Regions from separate parts of the Bacillus sp. JZ109 genome, predicted to be linked through region 3. Evidence: riboswitches for the same ligand, from Rfam matches in the RefSeq annotation. Region 3 holds a riboswitch; each other region holds the start of a gene.
What was found. A riboswitch is a leader RNA that binds a small molecule or an ion and turns the genes downstream of it on or off. The one in region 3 is predicted to bind S-adenosylmethionine.

Region 1: it holds a riboswitch for S-adenosylmethionine, as region 3 does, so the genes downstream of both, mtnW (2,3-diketo-5-methylthiopentyl-1-phosphate enolase) here and M1D94_RS01130 (5-methyltetrahydropteroyltriglutamate--homocysteine S-methyltransferase) in region 3, are expected to answer to the same signal.
Region 2: it holds a riboswitch for S-adenosylmethionine, as region 3 does, so the genes downstream of both, metN (methionine ABC transporter ATP-binding protein MetN) here and M1D94_RS01130 (5-methyltetrahydropteroyltriglutamate--homocysteine S-methyltransferase) in region 3, are expected to answer to the same signal.
Region 4: it holds a riboswitch for S-adenosylmethionine, as region 3 does, so the genes downstream of both, metK (methionine adenosyltransferase) here and M1D94_RS01130 (5-methyltetrahydropteroyltriglutamate--homocysteine S-methyltransferase) in region 3, are expected to answer to the same signal.

What each region holds. Positions count from the first base shown of each region.
Region 1 is NZ_CP096388.1:2,650,273-2,655,236, forward strand. Features, by position in the region: gene M1D94_RS13905 (YkvA family protein) at 1-57, shown strand, start outside; gene mtnD (acireductone dioxygenase) at 98-634, opposite strand; gene M1D94_RS13915 (methylthioribulose 1-phosphate dehydratase) at 649-1,278, opposite strand; gene mtnX (2-hydroxy-3-keto-5-methylthiopentenyl-1-phosphate phosphatase) at 1,236-1,943, opposite strand; gene mtnW (2,3-diketo-5-methylthiopentyl-1-phosphate enolase) at 1,940-3,157, opposite strand; SAM riboswitch class I at 3,242-3,342, opposite strand; gene mtnE (methionine-glutamine aminotransferase) at 3,381-4,577, opposite strand; gene M1D94_RS13935 (carbon-nitrogen family hydrolase) at 4,672-4,964, shown strand, end outside.
Region 2 is NZ_CP096388.1:874,124-879,087, forward strand. Features, by position in the region: gene fadE (acyl-CoA dehydrogenase FadE) at 1-446, shown strand, start outside; gene M1D94_RS04420 (arsenate reductase family protein) at 556-912, shown strand; gene gcvH (glycine cleavage system protein GcvH) at 979-1,362, shown strand; gene M1D94_RS04430 (YusG family protein) at 1,418-1,654, shown strand; partial or broken gene M1D94_RS04435 (toprim domain-containing protein) at 1,732-2,093, shown strand; gene M1D94_RS04440 (thioredoxin family protein) at 2,095-2,415, shown strand; gene M1D94_RS04445 (SCP2 sterol-binding domain-containing protein) at 2,522-2,866, shown strand; SAM riboswitch class I at 2,981-3,087, shown strand; gene metN (methionine ABC transporter ATP-binding protein MetN) at 3,193-4,218, shown strand; gene metP (methionine ABC transporter permease MetP) at 4,211-4,879, shown strand; gene metQ (methionine ABC transporter substrate-binding lipoprotein MetQ) at 4,893-4,964, shown strand, end outside.
Region 3 is NZ_CP096388.1:207,529-212,492, forward strand. Features, by position in the region: gene M1D94_RS01115 (CoA transferase subunit A) at 1-523, shown strand, start outside; gene M1D94_RS01120 (succinyl-CoA--3-ketoacid CoA transferase subunit B) at 520-1,170, shown strand; gene M1D94_RS01125 (3-hydroxybutyrate dehydrogenase) at 1,187-1,960, shown strand; gene M1D94_RS01130 (5-methyltetrahydropteroyltriglutamate--homocysteine S-methyltransferase) at 2,012-3,148, opposite strand; SAM riboswitch class I at 3,226-3,332, opposite strand; gene M1D94_RS01135 (5-methyltetrahydropteroyltriglutamate--homocysteine S-methyltransferase) at 3,401-4,534, opposite strand; SAM riboswitch class I at 4,616-4,722, opposite strand; gene M1D94_RS01140 (LURP-one-related/scramblase family protein) at 4,788-4,964, opposite strand, start outside.
Region 4 is NZ_CP096388.1:1,110,468-1,115,431, forward strand. Features, by position in the region: gene M1D94_RS05710 (DUF2584 domain-containing protein) at 1-118, shown strand, start outside; gene pckA (phosphoenolpyruvate carboxykinase (ATP)) at 157-1,740, opposite strand; SAM riboswitch class I at 1,937-2,075, shown strand; gene metK (methionine adenosyltransferase) at 2,243-3,445, shown strand; gene asnB (asparagine synthase (glutamine-hydrolyzing)) at 3,595-4,964, shown strand, end outside.

The sequences.
Region 1 (4,964 bases), 1.7 Mb from region 3:
ATTTGGACACTGATTAAAAAAGAACTGTCACAATATGAAAAGTGGCGTTTGCAATAAATATAAAAAGCCCCGTTCGATGAACGGGGCTATCTCATGCTTATTGATTCACGCTGTCTTTTTCATAAATAGGAACCCAGCCTTCAGTTGTGACAAAAATTCTCACCGCGACAACTTTGCGGTCCTCCTGAAGCGTGAAGTAATGGCGGATATTCTCAGGCACGGAGATTAAATCTCCAGGGTTTAAACGGACATCAAAAAACGTGCCGTCCTTGCCTTGAATGACAAAAATACCGTGTCCGCTTACAATAAAACGAACCTCATCGTCTGTATGGTGATGCTCTCTTTTAAAGTTTTCAAGCAGTTCATCAAGTTTCGGATTGCTGTCTGACAATGAAATAACATCCTGTGCTTTATAGCCGCGGCGGGTTGAGATATCTTTAATTTCAGTTTCGAAGGTATCAAGAATTTGCTGTTTTTCTTCTTCTGTCAGGTCATATTTCTCTGAGAGATGTTCCGGAAGCTTCGTGATATCCCATTGCTCATAAATAACCTCTTGACTGTCCAGAAAGCTTGCCACTTCCTCTTGATTTTCAATCGTTGTATTTGCCTCATCATGAATTCGAATTGTAGCCATTTCAATTCCTCCTTTTATTTAACCAGCTGATGCTGGAGTGTTTTCAATTTCAAATGGTAGCTGAACAAAAATTCATACGCTTCAAGCACTCTTTTTGCCTCAAATGCTGTTTTCCCCCAAGCCGTAATACCATGATTTCGGATCAGAACAGCTCCTGAATCTTCTGAAATCTCTTCCGCAAACAGTGCCGCTAGCGTCGGGATATGTGCCGCATTTTCTATAATCGGAACGGTCACTTCTGCGTTCTCTTCCCACAAGCCGAGTGCTTTTATAATTTCCTGGCCTTTGAATGTGATTTTCTTTTGGTCTCCGTATAACTCTGAAATCACATTATTGTTTACCGTATGGACATGCAGGCAGCATCCGGCATTGGTTTTATTGTACAAATGTGTATGCAAAAGCGTTTCTGCTGACGGTTTCAGAGAATGCCCGCTTTCAGCAGGCTCTCCGTTTTGATCGACCAGCAGAAAATCTTCAACCGTCTCTTTACGTTTATCTTTTCCGCTTGCAGTGACGAGAAATGTTAAAGGCTCATCTGTAACCTTAATTGACAGATTACCGCTAGTCGCCGGAAACCAATCTCTCTCTGCCAATTCCCGTTTTACTTCAGCGAGCTCTCGCCAGCGTTCTTGTTTTGCAGCCATTCCTGTACCTCCTTTACATTCTCAATTTCCTTTCTGATCTCATAAAAATCTTGATACGGAAGATGATTGAGGTTTTGCTCCCGGCATTCGTTTAATAAATAATCCCTTGCAAAGCATAGGTCAGACAGCTTTGCTGCCTCCACATCTGTAACCGAATCACCGATCATGATGATATATTGGTTCGGTTCAGAAAGTTCATGGATGACCGACGGCTTACAGCACCCGCATTGATTGCTGCATGTGCCCTTGCAGGAATGAGGCCAGTCAATATGGATATAGTCATTGTCAAATGAAGCATGGTTGCAATAAATGCGGTCTTTCTCCACAATGCCTTCAAGCAAAGGATATACAAAAAAGTCCATTCCACCGCTTATGACATAAAACGGAATCTCGTGCTCATTGATAAATGCTACAAATTCCCGAAAGCCTTCCCTGATTTTTGCATCTTCCAATACAAAACTTGTAATCTCTTCTTTTAAACGGCTGGGCAAAAGGCCGAACATCCGCCCGACACCTTCCTTGATCGACAGCGTTTTGGAAAGTACGCCGTCTTTTAATGCCACCCACTCTGGGGGAGCAAATGTTTTCATGATATTTATAATGTTGTCGTTCATCGTGATTGTTCCGTCAAAATCACAAATAATAAAAGGTTTTCGAGTCGTCATACGGCTTCAACCTTTCCCCATTTATCTAGCGCAAGCTTAAGATCCTTGCATTGTTCGGCTTTTTCATCAATCGGCTGGGCCTCTAGGACCGCATCAATAATGGCTCTGAACGCTCGCCCCCCGCCTTGGGCACCGTTCGGATGTCCATGTACGCCTCCTCCGGCGTTAATAATGTGGTCTATGCCGAAATCACGCATTAATAGCGGAACCATGCCGGGATGAATGCCTGCTGACGGAACAGCAAATGTTTGGTTAAAAGCATCCTCTCTCACACATTCTTCATGAATCGCCAGTGCATCTGCTCTTGGAAGCGCAACCGAACCATATGGAGACGGAAAGAGGCTGAAGTCAGCACCGCAATATCGGTTTAATTTTCCGAGTAAAAGAGCGTGAGAAAAACCGTAAAACGGAGAAGACGTAAACGCTCCGCTCACTGCTGGATGCGCCATAATCGGAACTGGGATTTCAGGATCTTCCGCAAGGCCTTGCATAACGTCCAAGCCGTAAGCGAAGACATTAAACAAAAGCGCATCCGCTCCCAACTCGGCGGCGCGTCTCGCTTTGTCTTTCAGATCAGCCGTACGTCCGGTCAAATTCACCGCATACAGCGTTTTATGTCCGGTCTGCTCATACGTTTCTTTCAATATTTGCTTTCCTTCTGCAATTCTTGTTTCAAAAGGCGCTAGACCAGTCTCAAAGAAAATTTCATCGTCTTTAATCAAGTCAACTCCGCCAAGCGCCTGCTGCCGGAGCTGTTCTTTAATATCACTCAGGTCCCTTCCGATTACGCCTTTAAATATGCTCATTAACAGCGGTCTCTCAAACTCTCCCAGCAGCTTCCGGATGCCGTATACGCCAAACTTCGGTCCCGGCAGTGCACGCTTAAATGCTTCAGAGAAGTGAAGATCGATTAATTTGATTTTTCCGTCCAGGGACAGCTTGCCAAACACTGTTGTCAGCAAAGCCGGAATATCCTGAGAGAAATTGATTTCAGGATAGGCAATTGTGATGACCGCTTGTTTTTCTGATGCAGCAGTTCCCTCTCTCTCCTCAACTTTTATCACCCGCCCCTTGTGCTTTTGCATTTGCTCCTGTTTTACAAGGGGCAGATCAGTCCAGGAGCCTACTGTCAATCCTGTTGCGATTTGTTCTGCTTTCTTCTCTGTATCGGCTCCCGGTTCGGTCAGGAGATATGTCGCTAATAACTCACTCATGCCAGAGCTCCTTTCATTTTCATCCATATCAAAAAACCTCTTCAAACTGCAATCGCGTCTAAAGAGGTTTCGTTTCTCGTCCGAATCTTATCTCTCAGCCGCTAGCTGCAAGAATTAGCACCGTGCTTTATAAGTCGGTTGCCGGGCTTCATCGGGCTCGTCCCTCTGCCTGCTCTTGATAAGAAAATATAGATTTTATAAATTATTTTGAATTATCCCATCGTTATAAGGTCTTGTCAATGCTTTTTTGGGTAAACAGGTTCAGTTTGCCAATTCGATAAGCGGCTTCCTTAAGTCTTTCTTCACTTGTTAAAAGTCCGACTCTGACGTAGCCCTCGCCATATTCACCGAAGCCGTTTCCAGCCGCAACTGCCACATTCGCTTTTTCCAGCAAAAGATCTGAGAACTGCTCAGAAGTATAGCCTTCAGGCACAGGCAGCCATGCAAAAAAAGAACCTGCGGGAGCTGTTACATCCCAGCCGATTTCCCGGCATGCCGTGATCCAAGCGTTTCTCCTGCTCTCATACCTGGCATTTTGCTCTGCCACACACGTCTGATCGGCTAACAGTGCCTCTGCTGCAGCCTCCTGAGTCGCTCTGAAAAGACTGACAAACATATGGTCTTGATAAAGATTGATCGCTTCAATGACCGAAGCGTTTCCGACGGCAAAGCCAACCCGCCATCCTGCCATATTATACGTTTTTGACAGCGTGTAAATTTCAATTCCGATATCCTTCGCACCTTCAGTCTGCAAAAAGCTTAAAGGCTTGCAGCCGTCAAATCCGACAGCGCCGTAAGCAAAATCGTGAACGACGCAGATTCCGTTTTCAGCCGCAAAACGCACGGTATCTTCAAAGAACTCGGAAGTAGCAACAGCTCCAGTCGGATTATTCGGATAATTCAAATACATCAATTTCGCCTGTTCCCTTATTTCAGCGGTTATGCTGCTGTAATCAGGGAGAAACGCCCTGTCCTTTACGAGCGGCATCATTTCCATCTTTGCTTTTGCAAGTGTGACACCCGACCAGTAATCAGGATAACCCGGATCGGGAACTAAAATCGTATCACCGGGATTCAACAAGCATTGCGGGAGCTCGACTAAACCGGCTTTTCCGCCGAATAATACAGCGACTTCGGTTTCCGGATCCAGATCAATGCCGTATTCTCTTTTGTAAAATGCAGCAGCCGCTGACTTCAGACGGTATGAGCCGCGAAAAGACGAATATTTATGATTCTCAGGATCAGCGACAGCTCGTTTCATCTCCTCAACAATATGCTCAGGAGTCGGCTGATCTGGATTTCCCTGTCCTAGATTGATAACGTCATGTCCTTCTGCGAGCTTTCGGTTCACTTTCTGCACCAGAGAAGCGAAGAATTGTTTAGGCAATTCCTTCAATACATGAGACTGTTCAAATTTCATCTATTCTCACCTTCTAAAAAAATCTTGAAATGATAGTCCATCATCATATATGGTTAAATGAAAAAAGTAAAGAAAAATTTGGGGTGTTAAAAAGATGAAATGGACGATATCTTGTCTTCAATTTGATATTTCATACGGCAAACCTTCGGAAAATATAAAAAAGGCTGAATTTTTCATCGGAAAAGAAAGCAAACATGCTGATGTTCTTGTTCTGCCTGAATTATGGACGACCGGATATGATCTGGCCAATCTTGATGAACTCGCTGACGAAGACGGCCGCTCCGCTCAGAGCTGGCTGAAGAAAACGGCAAAAAAACATGGTGTTCATATTGTCGCCGGGTCGGTCGCTGTCAGGAAGAATTCTGATGTTTATAATACAATGTACAT
Region 2 (4,964 bases), 670 kb from region 3:
AAGAGCCTGGAAGCGGCGTCTTAGAGCAGGAGAAATATATCGTCAAGCAAGCCAAAAAAATTGCGTTGTTTGCTGCCGGCCTAGCCGCGCAAAAATACGGAAAAGCGATCGATCGTGAGCAAGAAATTCTCGTGAACGTAGCGGATATCGTCAGCAATGTATACGCAATGGAATCAGCCGTGCTCAGAACGGAAAAGGCCATTGCCGCACAAGGCGCCGAAAAAGCAGCGCAAAAGGTGCTGTACACAGAAATTTTCGTTCAAGAGGCCTTTAACGAAATTGAAGCGCATGCGAAGGAATCCCTTATCGCAATGGAAGAAGGAGATTCACTCCGCATGATGCTTTCCGCTCTGCGCAAGCTGACACGCGTAACGCCTAAAAACGTGATTCAGAAAAAACGCGAGGCGGCGGCAGGCATTTTTGAGGCTGAGAAATATACTGTCTGATTGGCCAAGAGCTCCGCATGCGCGGAGCTTTTTTTAAGAAGCACTGTTTTAGGTTTTTAAAACAAACTGTGTTAAAATAACCTCGATTATTTTATTGAGGGGGAAGAAGATGTCGTTAACTTTTTACTGGTACCCTAAATGCGGAACGTGCCGCAAAGCAAAGAAGTGGCTTGAAGAGCATGGAAAAGAAATAAACGAAATACATATTGCTGAGCAGCCGCCAAGCAAAGAAGAATTAAAAGCGCTTTATGAAAAAAGCGGGCTGGATCTCAAGAAATTTTTCAACACGAGCGGCATGAAATACCGCGAGCTCAATCTCAAGGAAAAGCTGTATCACATGTCAGAGGACGAACAGCTCGAGCTGCTGGCTTCAGATGGTATGCTGATCAAACGCCCGCTTACAACAGACGGCGAAAAAGTGACTGTCGGATTTAAAGAAGACCAATTTGAAGAAAACTGGGCTTAATGTAAATTTTTTTTGAAAAGTGTGGTATCTTCTTATTGTAGTGCTGTAAAAAATGGAGGGATTCAATTGAGCATACCAAAAGATTTGCGTTACTCAGGAGAACACGAGTGGGTAAAAGTTGAAGGAGAAAAAGCCAGAATCGGAATTACGCATTTTGCCCAGTCCGAACTAGGCGACATCGTGTTTGTCGAACTTCCTGAAGTGGGCGCTGAAATCAAAGCGGACGAGCCATTCGGCAGTGTTGAATCCGTTAAAACGGTATCTGAGCTTTATGCACCGATTAACGGAACGGTTGTGGAAGTAAACGAAGATCTTGATGACAGTCCGGAATTCGTCAACGAATCTCCGTACGAAAAAGCATGGATGATCGTCGTTGAGCCATCTGACGCTTCTGAAATTGAAAAACTGATGACAGCAGAGCAATACGAAGAGATGACACAAGAAGACTAAAACAGGATAGCCGTAAAAGCAATTGGACACGCTAACGTTATGGGAGGTGTCCAATATGGCTTTCGACAAACAAAAGCTCGATGTCACCAATGACGTGACAGGCCGCTTTCAAAATGGCCGGCTCTCGTTATATCATGATAATGAGATGATCGGCCAAATGACAAGCATGAATGAATATGAGCTTAAGTCCGGTTATTCCTTTGAAAATGAGAAATTTTATAAGACAGCCGATGTGGTCTCTGGAGACGACGCAAAATATGTAGATTGTGACTACGAAAACGGCTGGTGTTAATGTTGGCGGTGAATTTCACTGCCTTCTTTTACAATCTGAACGTTTCAAATTTGACGCGGCAGGTGAACAAGATGAAGATGGATGAGCTGGAAAAGGTTATGATTGTCGAGGGGAAATCAGATAAAGAGAAAATCGAAAGCGTCCTGAATGAACCGGTGCGCATTATCTGCACAAACGGAACAATCAGCCAGCTGAGGCTCGAGGAATTGGCTGACGAGCTTTATGATAAAGACGTCTATATATTAGTTGATGCTGATGAATCAGGTGAGAAATTGAGAAAACAGCTGAAGCGTGAATTTAATGAAGCCTGCCATCTCCATATCGACAGAGCCTATAAGGAAGTAGCGGCTGCGCCCAGGCACCATATCGCTTCTGTATTGTGCGTGCGAATCTGAATGTCCATACTATTTTTCTTGAAAGAAAGTCCCGAGGTGTATAGCATGAAAGAACTCCAAGAACACGAACTTGATCACATTGAAGATGATGTGTACCTTCTATATTTATATACTCCGTTTTGCGGCACCTGCCAGCTTGCAAGCAAAATGCTGACAGTGGTGAAAGAAATGCTGCCGGATGTCGCCTTCTATCAAAACAATGTCAATTACTCTCCGACATTCGCAAAAGCGTATCAAATTGAAAGCGTCCCTTGTTTTCTGCTGTTTAAAGGCGGAAAGGTGGTCGAAAGAGGATATGCATTTCATTCCGTTTCTTATTTATATGAGCTGATCAAACAAAAATCATCTTCCGCATCCCATTTATGACATATTTCTCAGCATATCCAATGAAATTGTCGTTCGTTTTATAAAGGGGTTCTTGCGACAAAGAGAGAAATGTGTATGTATGACCAACAAATAGGAGGTTGTACATATGGAGAAAGCGGAAGTTTTAGAAGATGAGTATCAGCATCTGTTTTTAAAACCCCTTTTGAATGCCTCAACATTGCTCATTACCTTCCAAGGAGAAGCAGAAGCCTTAACCGTCTCAATAAACGAACAGGGAGAAATGAAAAAAGTTTCTCCGCCCCAAACGTCCAACCTGACCTTTTACGGAAACCAAACGGAAATTATTGATTTATTGCACGGAGACATTTCCCTTCAGCACCTGATTCAGAGCGGAAGCCTCAAAGTAAAGGGGTCATTCAGGGCCCTGTTAAAACTGGAAGCCATTCTCTGGCTGACAAATGGATTTTTTCAGAGGATTTTAAAAAATTAAAAAATAATAAATTATTATAATAGTAAAAGTTGACATCATTTATTTTATTGACATTTAATCATTCGCCGTGCTATTCTACATTAAGAATTTCCGGACGAAAAAGACTATATATTTCTCTTATCAAGAGAGGTGGAGGGAAGTGCCCTATGAAGCCCGGCAACCATCAACGCTGTTGAAATGGTGCCAATTCACACGAAGCGTTCAGCTTTGAAAGATGAGAGAAAGGCATTTTATATAAGCCTTTCTGCTCAAGTGTGCAGAAAGGCTTTTCTTTTGCAGAAAAAACCGGAAGATTTCTTAGAATAGTGTTAAGGCAGGTGATTGCTTTGATCAATCTTCAGGATGTTTCAAAAGTTTACAAGTCGAAACATGGAGATGTCAATGCTGTCCAAAACGTCTCGCTTTCCATTAAAAAAGGTGAGATTTTTGGAATTATAGGATATAGCGGAGCTGGTAAGAGTTCCTTAATCCGTCTGCTGAACGGCCTTGAGAAACCAACCTCAGGAACCGTGGAAGTGGCGGGAACCAAGATTAATGAAGTAAATGGACGCGGTTTAAGAAAAGCACGCCATGAGATCAGTATGATTTTCCAGCATTTCAATTTGCTTTGGTCGCGGACTGTCAGAGATAATATCATGTTTCCTTTGGAAATTGCCGGAGTGAAAAAGAGCGAGCGGATCAAGCGCGCCAATGAACTGATTAAACTGGTAGGTTTAGAAGGAAAAGAAAAATCTTATCCGTCTCAGCTGAGCGGCGGTCAGAAGCAGCGTGTGGGAATTGCCAGAGCGCTTGCAAACAATCCGAAGGTTCTCCTTTGTGACGAAGCGACATCAGCATTAGATCCGCAAACGACAGATTCAATTCTGGATCTATTGTCCGATATTAATGAAAGACTCGGTTTGACGATTGTGCTGATTACGCACGAAATGCATGTCATCCGCAAAATCTGCAACAGAGTCGCCGTCATGGAAAACGGCAAGGTGGTCGAAGAAGGCGAGGTTCTCGATGTCTTCAAAAATCCAAAGGAACAAATGACAAAACGATTTGTTCAGCAGGTGACAGAGCCGGAAGAAACGAAAGAGACGCTTCAGCACCTTCTTGATGATACAGCATCAGGAAAAATGGTTCAGCTCACATTTGTCGGTGAGTCAGCTGAACAGCCTTTGATTACAGAGATGATCAGAAACTTCAATGTCAGCGTCAATATTCTGCAAGGGAAAATTTCGCAGACGAAGGATGGGGCTTACGGTTCACTGTTCATCCACATTGACGGGGACGAGGAAGAAGTGCAAAACGTGATCCGATTCATTAATGACAAACAGGTGAAAGCAGAGGTGATCACGAATGTTTGAAAAATACTTCCCGAACGTTGATTTAACTGAATTATGGAACGCGACATATGAAACACTTTATATGACGCTGATTTCTTTACTGTTTGCTTTTGTCATCGGGGTCATCCTCGGCTTGCTGCTCTTTCTGACGAGCAAAGGAAGCCTCTGGCAGAATAAAGCGGTCAACTCTGTGATTGCGGCCGTTGTTAACATATTCAGATCGATTCCGTTCCTTATTTTAATTATTTTACTATTAGGTTTTACGAAATTTTTAGTCGGCACGATCTTAGGGCCAAACGCCGCATTGCCGGCGCTGGTAATCGGCTCGGCACCATTTTACGCGCGCCTTGTTGAAATCGCGCTGCGTGAGGTGGATAAAGGTGTGATTGAAGCCGCTAAATCAATGGGCGCGAAAACGTCTACGATTATTTTCAAAGTGCTGATTCCGGAATCAATGCCTGCTCTTATTTCTGGCATTACGGTTACTGCCATCGCTTTGATCGGCTCAACGGCAATTGCCGGAGCCATTGGTTCAGGAGGCCTTGGAAACCTTGCGTACGTAGAAGGATATCAGTCTAATAACGCTGATGTTACCTTCGTTGCTACTGTGTTTATTTTAATCATCGTGTTTATTATTCAAATCATCGGTGATCTAATAACAAATATTATAGACAAACGATAAGGGAGGATTTACATTGAAAAAGCTATTTTTGGGTGCATTACTGCTTGTATTTGCAGGAGTCATGGCTGCCTGCAGTTCGAATAAC
Region 3 (4,964 bases):
GGCTAACAAGCAAATCAAGAAAATGATTGCTTCCTATGTCGGTGAAAATAAAATTTTTGAGCGGCAGTTTTTAAGCGGAGAGCTTGAGGTCGAGCTTGTTCCCCAAGGAACGCTCGCTGAGAGAATTCGTGCAGGCGGTGCAGGCATACCGGGATTTTATACGGCGACAGGCGTCGGCACCTCCATAGCCGAGGGAAAAGAACATAAAACATTCGGCGGCCGGACTTATGTGCTGGAGCGAGGCATTACCGGCGATGTGGCGATCGTCAAAGCGTGGAAAGCGGACACCATGGGCAATTTGGTTTTTAGGAAAACGGCGAGAAATTTCAATCCCATTGCCGCCATGGCAGGCAAGATCACGATTGCCGAGGCGGAAGAAATCGTGGAAGCAGGAGAGCTCGATCCAGATCACATCCATACGCCGGGAATTTACGTACAGCATGTCGTGCTTGGCGCGAGCCAAGAAAAACGGATTGAAAAACGAACAGTTCAGCAAGCATCGGGAAAGGGTGAGGCCAAGTGAAGGAAGCGAGAAAACGAATGGTCAAACGGGCTGTACAAGAAATCAAGGACGGCATGAATGTGAATCTCGGGATTGGAATGCCGACGCTTGTCGCAAATGAGATACCCGACGGCGTTCACGTCATGCTTCAGTCGGAAAACGGCTTGCTCGGAATTGGCCCCTATCCTCTGGAAGGAACGGAAGACGCGGATTTGATCAATGCGGGAAAGGAAACGATCACTGAAGTGACGGGCGCCTCTTATTTTGACAGCGCTGAGTCATTCGCGATGATAAGAGGCGGGCATATCGATTTGGCTATTCTTGGTGGAATGGAGGTTTCGGAGCAGGGTGATTTGGCCAATTGGATGATCCCGGGCAAAATGGTAAAAGGGATGGGCGGCGCTATGGATCTCGTCAACGGGGCGAAACGGATCGTTGTCATCATGGAGCACGTCAATAAGCATGGTGAATCAAAGGTGAAAAAAACATGCTCCCTTCCGCTGACAGGCCAGAAAGTCGTGCACAGGCTGATTACGGATTTGGCTGTATTTGATTTTGTGAACGGCCGCATGACACTGACGGAGCTTCAGGATGGTGTCACAATTGAAGAGGTTTATGAAAAAACAGAAGCTGATTTCGCTGTAAGCCAGTCTGTACTCAATTCTTAATGGGAAGGTGTTTGACATGAGAAAACAAGTCGCCTTGGTGACAGGGGCTGCCGGCGGAATCGGATTCGAAATGGCAAGAGAATTCGCCCGGGAAGGTGCCAGCGTCATCGTTTCAGACCTCCGTCCGGAAGCATGTGAAAAAGCAGCCTCCAAACTTGCAGAAGAAGGCTTTGACGCGGCGGCCATTCCGTATGATGTGACAAAGGAAGCGCAAGTTGCTGATACGGTGAACGTCATCCAAAAACAATACGGCCGCTTGGATATTCTGGTGAACAATGCCGGTATTCAGCACGTCGCTCCGATTGAAGAGTTTCCGACAGACACCTTTGAACAGCTGATCAAGGTCATGCTGACGGCCCCCTTTATTGCAATGAAGCATGTTTTTCCGATCATGAAAAAACAGCAGTTTGGCAGAATCATTAATATCGCGTCTGTTAATGGATTAGTCGGCTTTGCAGGGAAATCCGCTTATAATAGCGCCAAGCACGGCGTCATTGGACTCACAAAAGTAGGGGCGCTGGAAGGCGCGCCCCACGGCATAACAGTCAATGCGCTCTGTCCGGGTTATGTCGATACCCAGCTTGTACGCAATCAGCTTAGCGATCTATCAAAAACTAGAAATGTCCCTTACGACTCTGTACTTGAACAAGTCATTTTTCCGCTTGTGCCGCAAAAGCGACTGCTTTCCGTCAAGGAAATTGCGGATTATGCCGTGTTTTTGGCAAGCGAGAAGGCGAAGGGCGTCACTGGGCAGGCTGTCGTCCTTGATGGGGGCTACACCGCACAATGACATAAAAAACACACTTGCTCCGCTAGGGAATCAAGTGTGTTTTTTCTTTTCTTATTTCCAAACATCATTAGCGATCTCAACCACATGGCGGAGCTTCGCCCATTGCTGTTCTTCAGTCAGCTTGTTGCCTTCCTCAGTTGAAGCAAATCCGCATTGAGGGCTGAGGCAAAGCTGGTCTAAGCTTACATAACGGGACGCTTCTTCGATACGGCGTTTCACGTCATCCGGATTTTCAAGCTCACCGAATTTAGATGTCACTAAGCCAAGAACAAGCTGAAGATCAGACCGTTTTACGTAACGGAGCGGCTCAAATCCGCCTGAGCGTGAATCATCATACTCTAAGAAAAGTCCGTCAAGATTCAAGCCGTCAAAAATGGTTTCGGCTGCTGCGTCATAGCCGCCTTCCGCTGTCCAAGTGGACTGGAAGTTGCCGCGGCAAATATGCATGGTTACCGTCAAGTCATCCGGGCGGTCTGCTATCGCGTCGTTAATCGATTTCGCAAACAGCTGGCGAAGCTCATCAGGCGTTGTTCCGAACGCTTCGATTTGTTTTAAGCCTTTTTCTGATAAGAAAACGGCCCACGCTGTATCATCAAGCTGGAGGTAGCGGCAGCCTCTGTCATAAAACGCTTGAATCGCTTTTTTATATGCTTTGGATACATCATGCTGGAAAAGGTGATAGTCGTTTTTGTATGCACCTTTTTCCAATTTCCCGCGGAAAAACAGCATATTCGGGCTTGGAATGGTCATCTTTGGCGTCGCGTCACCGGCAATGCTATGGAGAAATGAGTAATCTTCAAGCATTGGGTGTGTTGAAAAGTCGATATCGCCTGTGACTTTAATGCCGCGTGCTTTTGTCTGTACGTTATGGAATTGAATGCCTTGCTCAGGAGTAAACGGCTCAACGCCATCTAAGTTTTCCAGGAAATCAAAGTGCCACCATGCTCTGCGGAATTCACCGTCTGTCACGACGTTCAGGCCGATTTCCCTCTGTTTTTCCACAATGCGGATAATTTCATCGTTTTCGATCTGGCGAAGCTGCTCAGCCGTAATATCGCCGGCCGCTTTTTGCAGCCGCGCTTTTTTGACGGGCTCAGATCTTAGCAGGCTTCCGACTTGATCCGCGCGAAACGGCGGTTTTTTTCTTTGAAGTGATTTTTGTTCTGCGGGTGTTGTTTGTTGTGACATGTTGTCCATTCCTTCTTTCCATTCAAATGTAAAAAAGCTCTTCCTTTGGATAAGGAAGAGCTTGCGTGACAATCTCAACCTTATCTTCAAGAGCAATCATTGCTCTAAAGGATTTAGCACCATTCTGTTAAACAGCGGTTGCCGGGTATCGCAGGGCCAGTCCCTCCACCTCTCTTGATAAGGAAAACCTTTTTATGAAATTTTCTGATAGTATCTATTATTCACACATTTTCTATTTCTGTCAATGATAGATTATCTCCACACATCGTTGGCAATGTCGATGACATGGCGAAGCTTTGCCCATTGCTGCTCCTCTGTCAGAAGGTTGCCTTCTTCTGTAGAGGCGAAACCGCACTGCGGGCTCAGGCATAGCTGGTCCAAGCTGACAAAACGCGCGGCTTCATTGATACGGCGTTTCACATCTTCAGGATTTTCAAGCTCGCCGTATTTCGATGTGATCAAGCCGAGCACAATTTGCAGATCCTTGCGCTTCACAAAACGGAGCGGATCAAAGTTTCCGGAGCGGTCATCATCGTATTCCAAGAAAAGGCCGTCAAGGTTTAAGCCGTCCAAAATCGTTTCCGCTACAGCGTCGTACCCTCCTGATGCCGCCCAGGTTGAGCGGAAGTTGCCGCGGCAAATGTGCATTGTGATCGTTAAATCGTCAGGCCGGTCTGCGACGGCATCATTAATTGTTTTGGCAAATATGGATGGCAATGTTTCTGGATCGCCGCCGAGCGCCCGGACAACCTCTCTGCCTTTTTCCTCAAAGAAGAGAGACCATGACGTATCATCGAGCTGGAGATAACGGCAGCCAGCATCATAGAAGGCTTTGATTGCTTTTTTGTATGCTTGAGCCAGGTCATGAAAATATTCCTCTTGATCGTCATAAATCCCTTTATCCGCCTTTTCGCCAAAAAACAGCATATTTGGGCTGGGAATGGTCAATTTTGGCGTCGCGTTACCGGCAATCTCATGTAAAAATTGATAATCAGCAAGCGCTGGGTGGCTCGTAAAATCGAGTTTTCCCGTCACTTTGATGCTGCGCGCTTTCGTTTTTGTGTTATGGAACTGAATCCCCTCAGCCGGGATGAACGGTTCCACACCGTCAAGCCCTTCCAGGAAGTCATAATGCCACCAAGAACGCCGGAATTCCCCGTCTGTTACTACATCGAGACCGATTTCTTTTTGTTTTTCCACGATGCGGATGATCTCTTGATTTTCGATATCACGAAGCTGTTCTGCTGTCATCTCACCAGCCGCTTTTTTTTGCCGGGCTTGCTTTACCGGAACGGAACGAAGCAAACTGCCGACATGATCGGCGCGGAAAGGTGCTTTGCGTTGTTTTTCTGTTTTTTGTCCTGCAACATTCGTTTGTTGAGCCATGTTATTCGCCTCTTTTCTGAAATATTGAGCATGTAAAAAGCTCTTCCTTTGTGAAGGAAGAGCTTGAATGATCAAATCTCCGCCTCATCTGCAAGAACGCAATGTTCTTAAGGATTTAGCACCATTCTGTTTGAAACAGCGGTTGCCGGGTATCATAGGGCCAGTCCCTCCACCTCTCTTGATAAGGTACAACTTCATATTCAGATTTCAATTATCTTAATATTATTACTTTTGGATCAATTGTCAATGCTTTTTAGAGAATACTTTCATCTTCATCGTTATATAAAACCATATCAAGCACGATAGCGATGGCAGTGCAAATCAGAACATCTTCCTCGTTTGCAATCTGCAAGTGATAGGAATCACCCCAGCTGAGCCACTTTTTGCTCACTGACATCCGGACATTTTCCCCGTCCGTCAGCTGGAATTC
Region 4 (4,964 bases), 900 kb from region 3:
TGTACGCAAAACAAAGTTTGGCGAAAAGTCAGGCACAGCTGAAGTGCAGAAGCTTCAATGGGAAGAAGGCCGGACCATCATTACATACAAGCTGACTTCTTTGCATTCCGTCAATTAAAACAAGCCAAGAGCATAATTGCTCTTGGCTTTTGTTTTTTATACGAGAGGGCCGCCTGCCTGGGCGATGGCATCGGTATGTGCGAACTTTTTAAAGTTCTCTTTGAATTCATTTGCAAGGTAGACTGCTTTTTCTTTGTATTCTTCCTTGTTGGTCCACGTATTTTCAGGCTGAAGGATATGATCAGGAACGCCAGGAACATGTGCCGGAATGTGCAGGCCGAAAATATCGTCAGTTATCATTTCAGCATCCTCTAATTTACCTTCAATCGCTGCTTTGACCATTGCTCTAGTGTAAGAAAGCTTCATTCGTTCGCCTGTGCCGTAGCCGCCCCCGGTCCAGCCGGTATTGACTAAGAAAACGTCTGCGCCGTGTTCATCGATCTTTTTGCCGAGCATCTCAGCATAGACGTGAGCAGGAAGCGGCAGGAAAGGTGAGCCGAAGCATGTAGAGAACGTCGTTTCAGGAGACGTTACACCACGTTCGGTTCCGGCAAGCTTACTCGTGTAACCGCTCAAGAAATGGTACATGGCCTGCTCCTTCGTTAGTTTGCTGATCGGCGGCAGGACTCCGAATGCATCAGCCGTCAAAAATACAATTGCTGACGGATGGCCGGCCATGCTTGGAGTCACGATGTTGTCAATCATATGAATCGGGTAAGCTGCCCGCGTGTTTTCAGTATAGAAGGAATCATCATAATTGGCTTCGCGTGTATCTTCGTCAACAACGACATTTTCGAGAACAGACCCGAAACGGATCGCGTTAAAGATTTGCGGTTCCTTTTCCTCGCTTAAATGAATGCACTTAGCGTAGCACCCGCCTTCAATATTAAAGACGCCTGTATCAGACCAGCCATGTTCATCGTCACCGATCAGCTTGCGGTCAGCATCTGCCGACAGGGTGGTCTTGCCTGTTCCTGACAGTCCGAAGAAAAGGGCGACATCGCCTTTTTCACCGACATTGGCGGAGCAGTGCATAGATAAAATATCTCTTTCAGGCAGCAGGAAATTCATAATGGAGAAAATGGACTTCTTCATTTCACCGGCATACTCAGTTCCGCCGATTAAAATTGTCCGCTTTTCGAAAGAGACAATAATAAACGTTTCGGAATGAGTGCCGTCTGTTTTTGGATCCGCTTTGAAATGCGGAGCAGAAAGAATGGTGAACGGCTGCTCAACTGTTTTCTTATCATTTCCTTCCGGACGGATAAACAGCTGCCGAGCAAATAAATTGTGCCATGCGAACTCATTTACGACAGTGATCGGCAGCCTGTATTTCTCGTCTGCTCCGGCAAATCCTTCGAAAACAAACAGCTCATCTCGCTCCTTTAAATAGCTGACAACTTTCGTGTACAGCCGCTCAAACGCTTCTTCTGAAATCGGCTGATTCACCGGGCCCCAATCGATCTTATTTTTCGTGCTTTCTTCCTCCACGATGAATTTATCTTTAGGTGAGCGTCCTGTGTAAGCGCCTGTAGTCGCGCGAACAGCACCTGTGGATGTTAAAATGCCTTCGTTTCGGGAGAGGACTTTTTCTGTTAGCTGTGCTGCAGATAAATTATGACGCACATTTGGACATGTTAATAAGGCTTGTAAATCAGCGGTCAAATCAACTGAGTTCATATGAAACCTTCCTTTATCGTTTTTTGTGTTTTGCTAATTGTGAATTAGTATAACATATATTTTCAAATAGTCTATACTATTTATTATTTTTTGTGTGTGCATTTCCATTGTTTTCCCTCAATATAGGTGCCTATTTCTTCTGAATCATATTGACATTGCAAACCCTTTTACGATAAGATATTTCATTGAGCGGATACTCTTATCCCGAGCTGGCGGAGGGACAGGCCCTATGAAGCCCAGCAACCGGTTTCTCTGTTATTTATTATGTTCAACTGAGTGAGACAACCAAGGTGCTAACCTGTTGCAAGGTTGTATGATTCCTTGAGCGATAAGAGTGAAAGGCACAAAGACCAAACCCTTTCCTCGATGGAAAAGGTTTTTTTATTTCATAAATATGCCAATTAACATTCTCTAATATAACTGTACATTGTATAAGAGGGAGCGAGTTCCGTATCATATATACAAGGTCTTTCGGGAGGCCTTGTGCAGGAGGAAGCAAATCATGAGTAAAAATCGTCGTTTATTTACATCAGAATCTGTTACGGAGGGGCATCCGGATAAAATCTGTGACCAGATTTCTGACAGCATTTTAGATGAAATTTTAAAGAAAGACCCTAACGCGCGTGTTGCTTGTGAAACATCTGTGACAACAGGTTTGGTTCTTGTAAGCGGAGAGATCACAACTTCTACGTATGTTGACATTCCGAAAACGGTTCGCCAAACCATTAAAGAAATCGGATACACACGTGCAAAATACGGATTTGATGCGGAAACTTGTGCGGTTTTAACATCAATTGATGAGCAGTCTGCTGATATCGCGATGGGCGTAGATCAAGCGCTTGAAGCCCGTGAAGGCACAATGAGCGACGAAGAAATTGAAGCGATTGGTGCGGGTGACCAAGGATTAATGTTCGGTTATGCGTGCAACGAAACGAAAGAGCTTATGCCTCTTCCAATTTCACTTGCCCATAAATTAGCCCGCCGCCTAAGTGAAGTCCGTAAAGAAGATATTCTTCCGTACCTTCGCCCTGACGGCAAAACACAGGTAACGGTTGAGTACGATGAAAATAACAAACCAGTCCGCATTGACGCGATTGTTATTTCAACTCAGCATCATCCTGAAATTACACTTGAGCAAATTCAGCGCAACATTAAAGAACATGTCATCAATCCGGTTGTTCCTGAAGAGCTGATTGATGAAGAAACAAAATATTTCATCAACCCTACAGGACGTTTCGTAATCGGAGGCCCTCAAGGGGATGCGGGACTTACAGGACGCAAAATCATCGTTGATACGTACGGCGGCTATGCACGCCACGGCGGAGGCGCGTTCTCAGGTAAGGATGCGACGAAGGTAGACCGTTCTGCAGCTTATGCGGCAAGATACGTTGCGAAAAACATCGTTGCGGCTGAGCTTGCTGATTCTTGCGAAGTACAGCTTGCTTACGCGATCGGTGTTGCACAGCCTGTGTCAATCTCAATCAACACATTCGGTTCCGGAAAAGCTTCTGAGGAAAAACTGATTGAAGTTGTTCGCAATAACTTTGATTTACGACCTGCCGGCATTATCAAAATGCTTGATTTGCGCCGTCCGATCTACAAACAAACTGCTGCGTACGGCCACTTTGGACGTCACGATGTTGACCTTCCATGGGAGCGCACAGACAAAGCGGAGCAGTTGCGTAAAGAAGCGTTAGGAGAATAATTTTATAGCCGCTTACTGGTTAAGCGGCTTTCCCTTTTTTATCGTTGTATTCATGTTTATTTTTTTACATAACTGTGAAACCAAATACTATTCACAGCGTCTATAAATAGGGGTTCAATGATGACAATTTTAATTATGGAGGCAATACTATGTGTGGATTTGTCGGGGTTTTTAACAAGCATCCGTTAGCTCAAACCGCTGATCAAGAAGAACTAATCAAACAAATGAACCAAATGATCGTTCACCGCGGTCCTGACAGTGATGGATATTTCCATGATGAGCACGTCGGCTTCGGATTCAGACGGCTCAGCATTATTGATGTAGAAAATGGCGGACAGCCTTTATCATATGAAGATGAAACATATTGGATTATCTTTAACGGAGAAATCTATAACTATATTGAACTGAGAGAAGAGCTTGAAGCAAAGGGGTACACATTCAACACGGATTCGGACACAGAGGTTCTTCTTGCGACTTACCGTCACTATAAAGAAGAAGCGGCGTCCAAACTGCGCGGTATGTTTGCCTTTCTGATTTGGAATAAAAACGATCATGTGCTTTATGGGGCAAGAGATCCATTCGGCATTAAACCGTTGTACTACACAACGATCAATGATCAGGTTTATTTTGCCTCAGAGAGAAAAAGTTTAATGGTTGCTCAGAATGATATTGAAATAGATAAAGAGGCATTGCAGCAGTACATGTCTTTCCAATTTGTTCCTGAACCAAGCACGCTTGATGCCCATGTGAAAAAAGTAGAGCCGGGTTCACAATTCACAATCCGCCCGGACGGCGATATCACATTCAAAACGTATTTCAAAGCGAACTTCAAGCCGGTTCAGACTGAAGAAGACAAGCTTGTGAAAGAAGTCCGAGACGCGATCTATGACTCTGTAAACGTTCATATGAGAAGTGACGTTCCTGTCGGTTCGTTCCTGTCTGGCGGGATTGATTCTTCCTTTATTGTGTCTGTTGCGAAGGAATTTCATCCAAGCTTAAAAACATTCTCTGTCGGCTTTGAACAGCAGGGCTTCAGTGAGGTTGATGTAGCGAAAGAAACGGCAGCGGCGCTGGGCATCGAAAATATCAGCAAAGTCATTTCGCCTGAGGAATACATGAATGAGCTTCCGAAGATCGTATGGCATTTTGATGACCCGCTAGCTGACCCGGCAGCGATTCCGTTGTACTTTGTTGCAAAAGAAGCGAAAAAACATGTTACGGTTGCTTTATCAGGTGAAGGAGCGGATGAGCTCTTCGGCGGATATAACATTTACCGTGAACCGCTTTCGCTTAAACCGTTTGAACGGATTCCGTCCGGCTTGAAAAAGATGCTTCTGCACGTTGCTGCCGTTATGCCTGAAGGTATGAGAGGAAAGAGCCTGCTTGAGCGCGGCTGTACTCCGCTTCAAGATCGTTATATCGGTAACGCGAAAATCTTTGAAGAGTCTGTCAAAAAGCAGCTGTTGAAGCATTATAATCCGAACCTTTCATATCGCGATGTGACGAAGACTTACTTTAC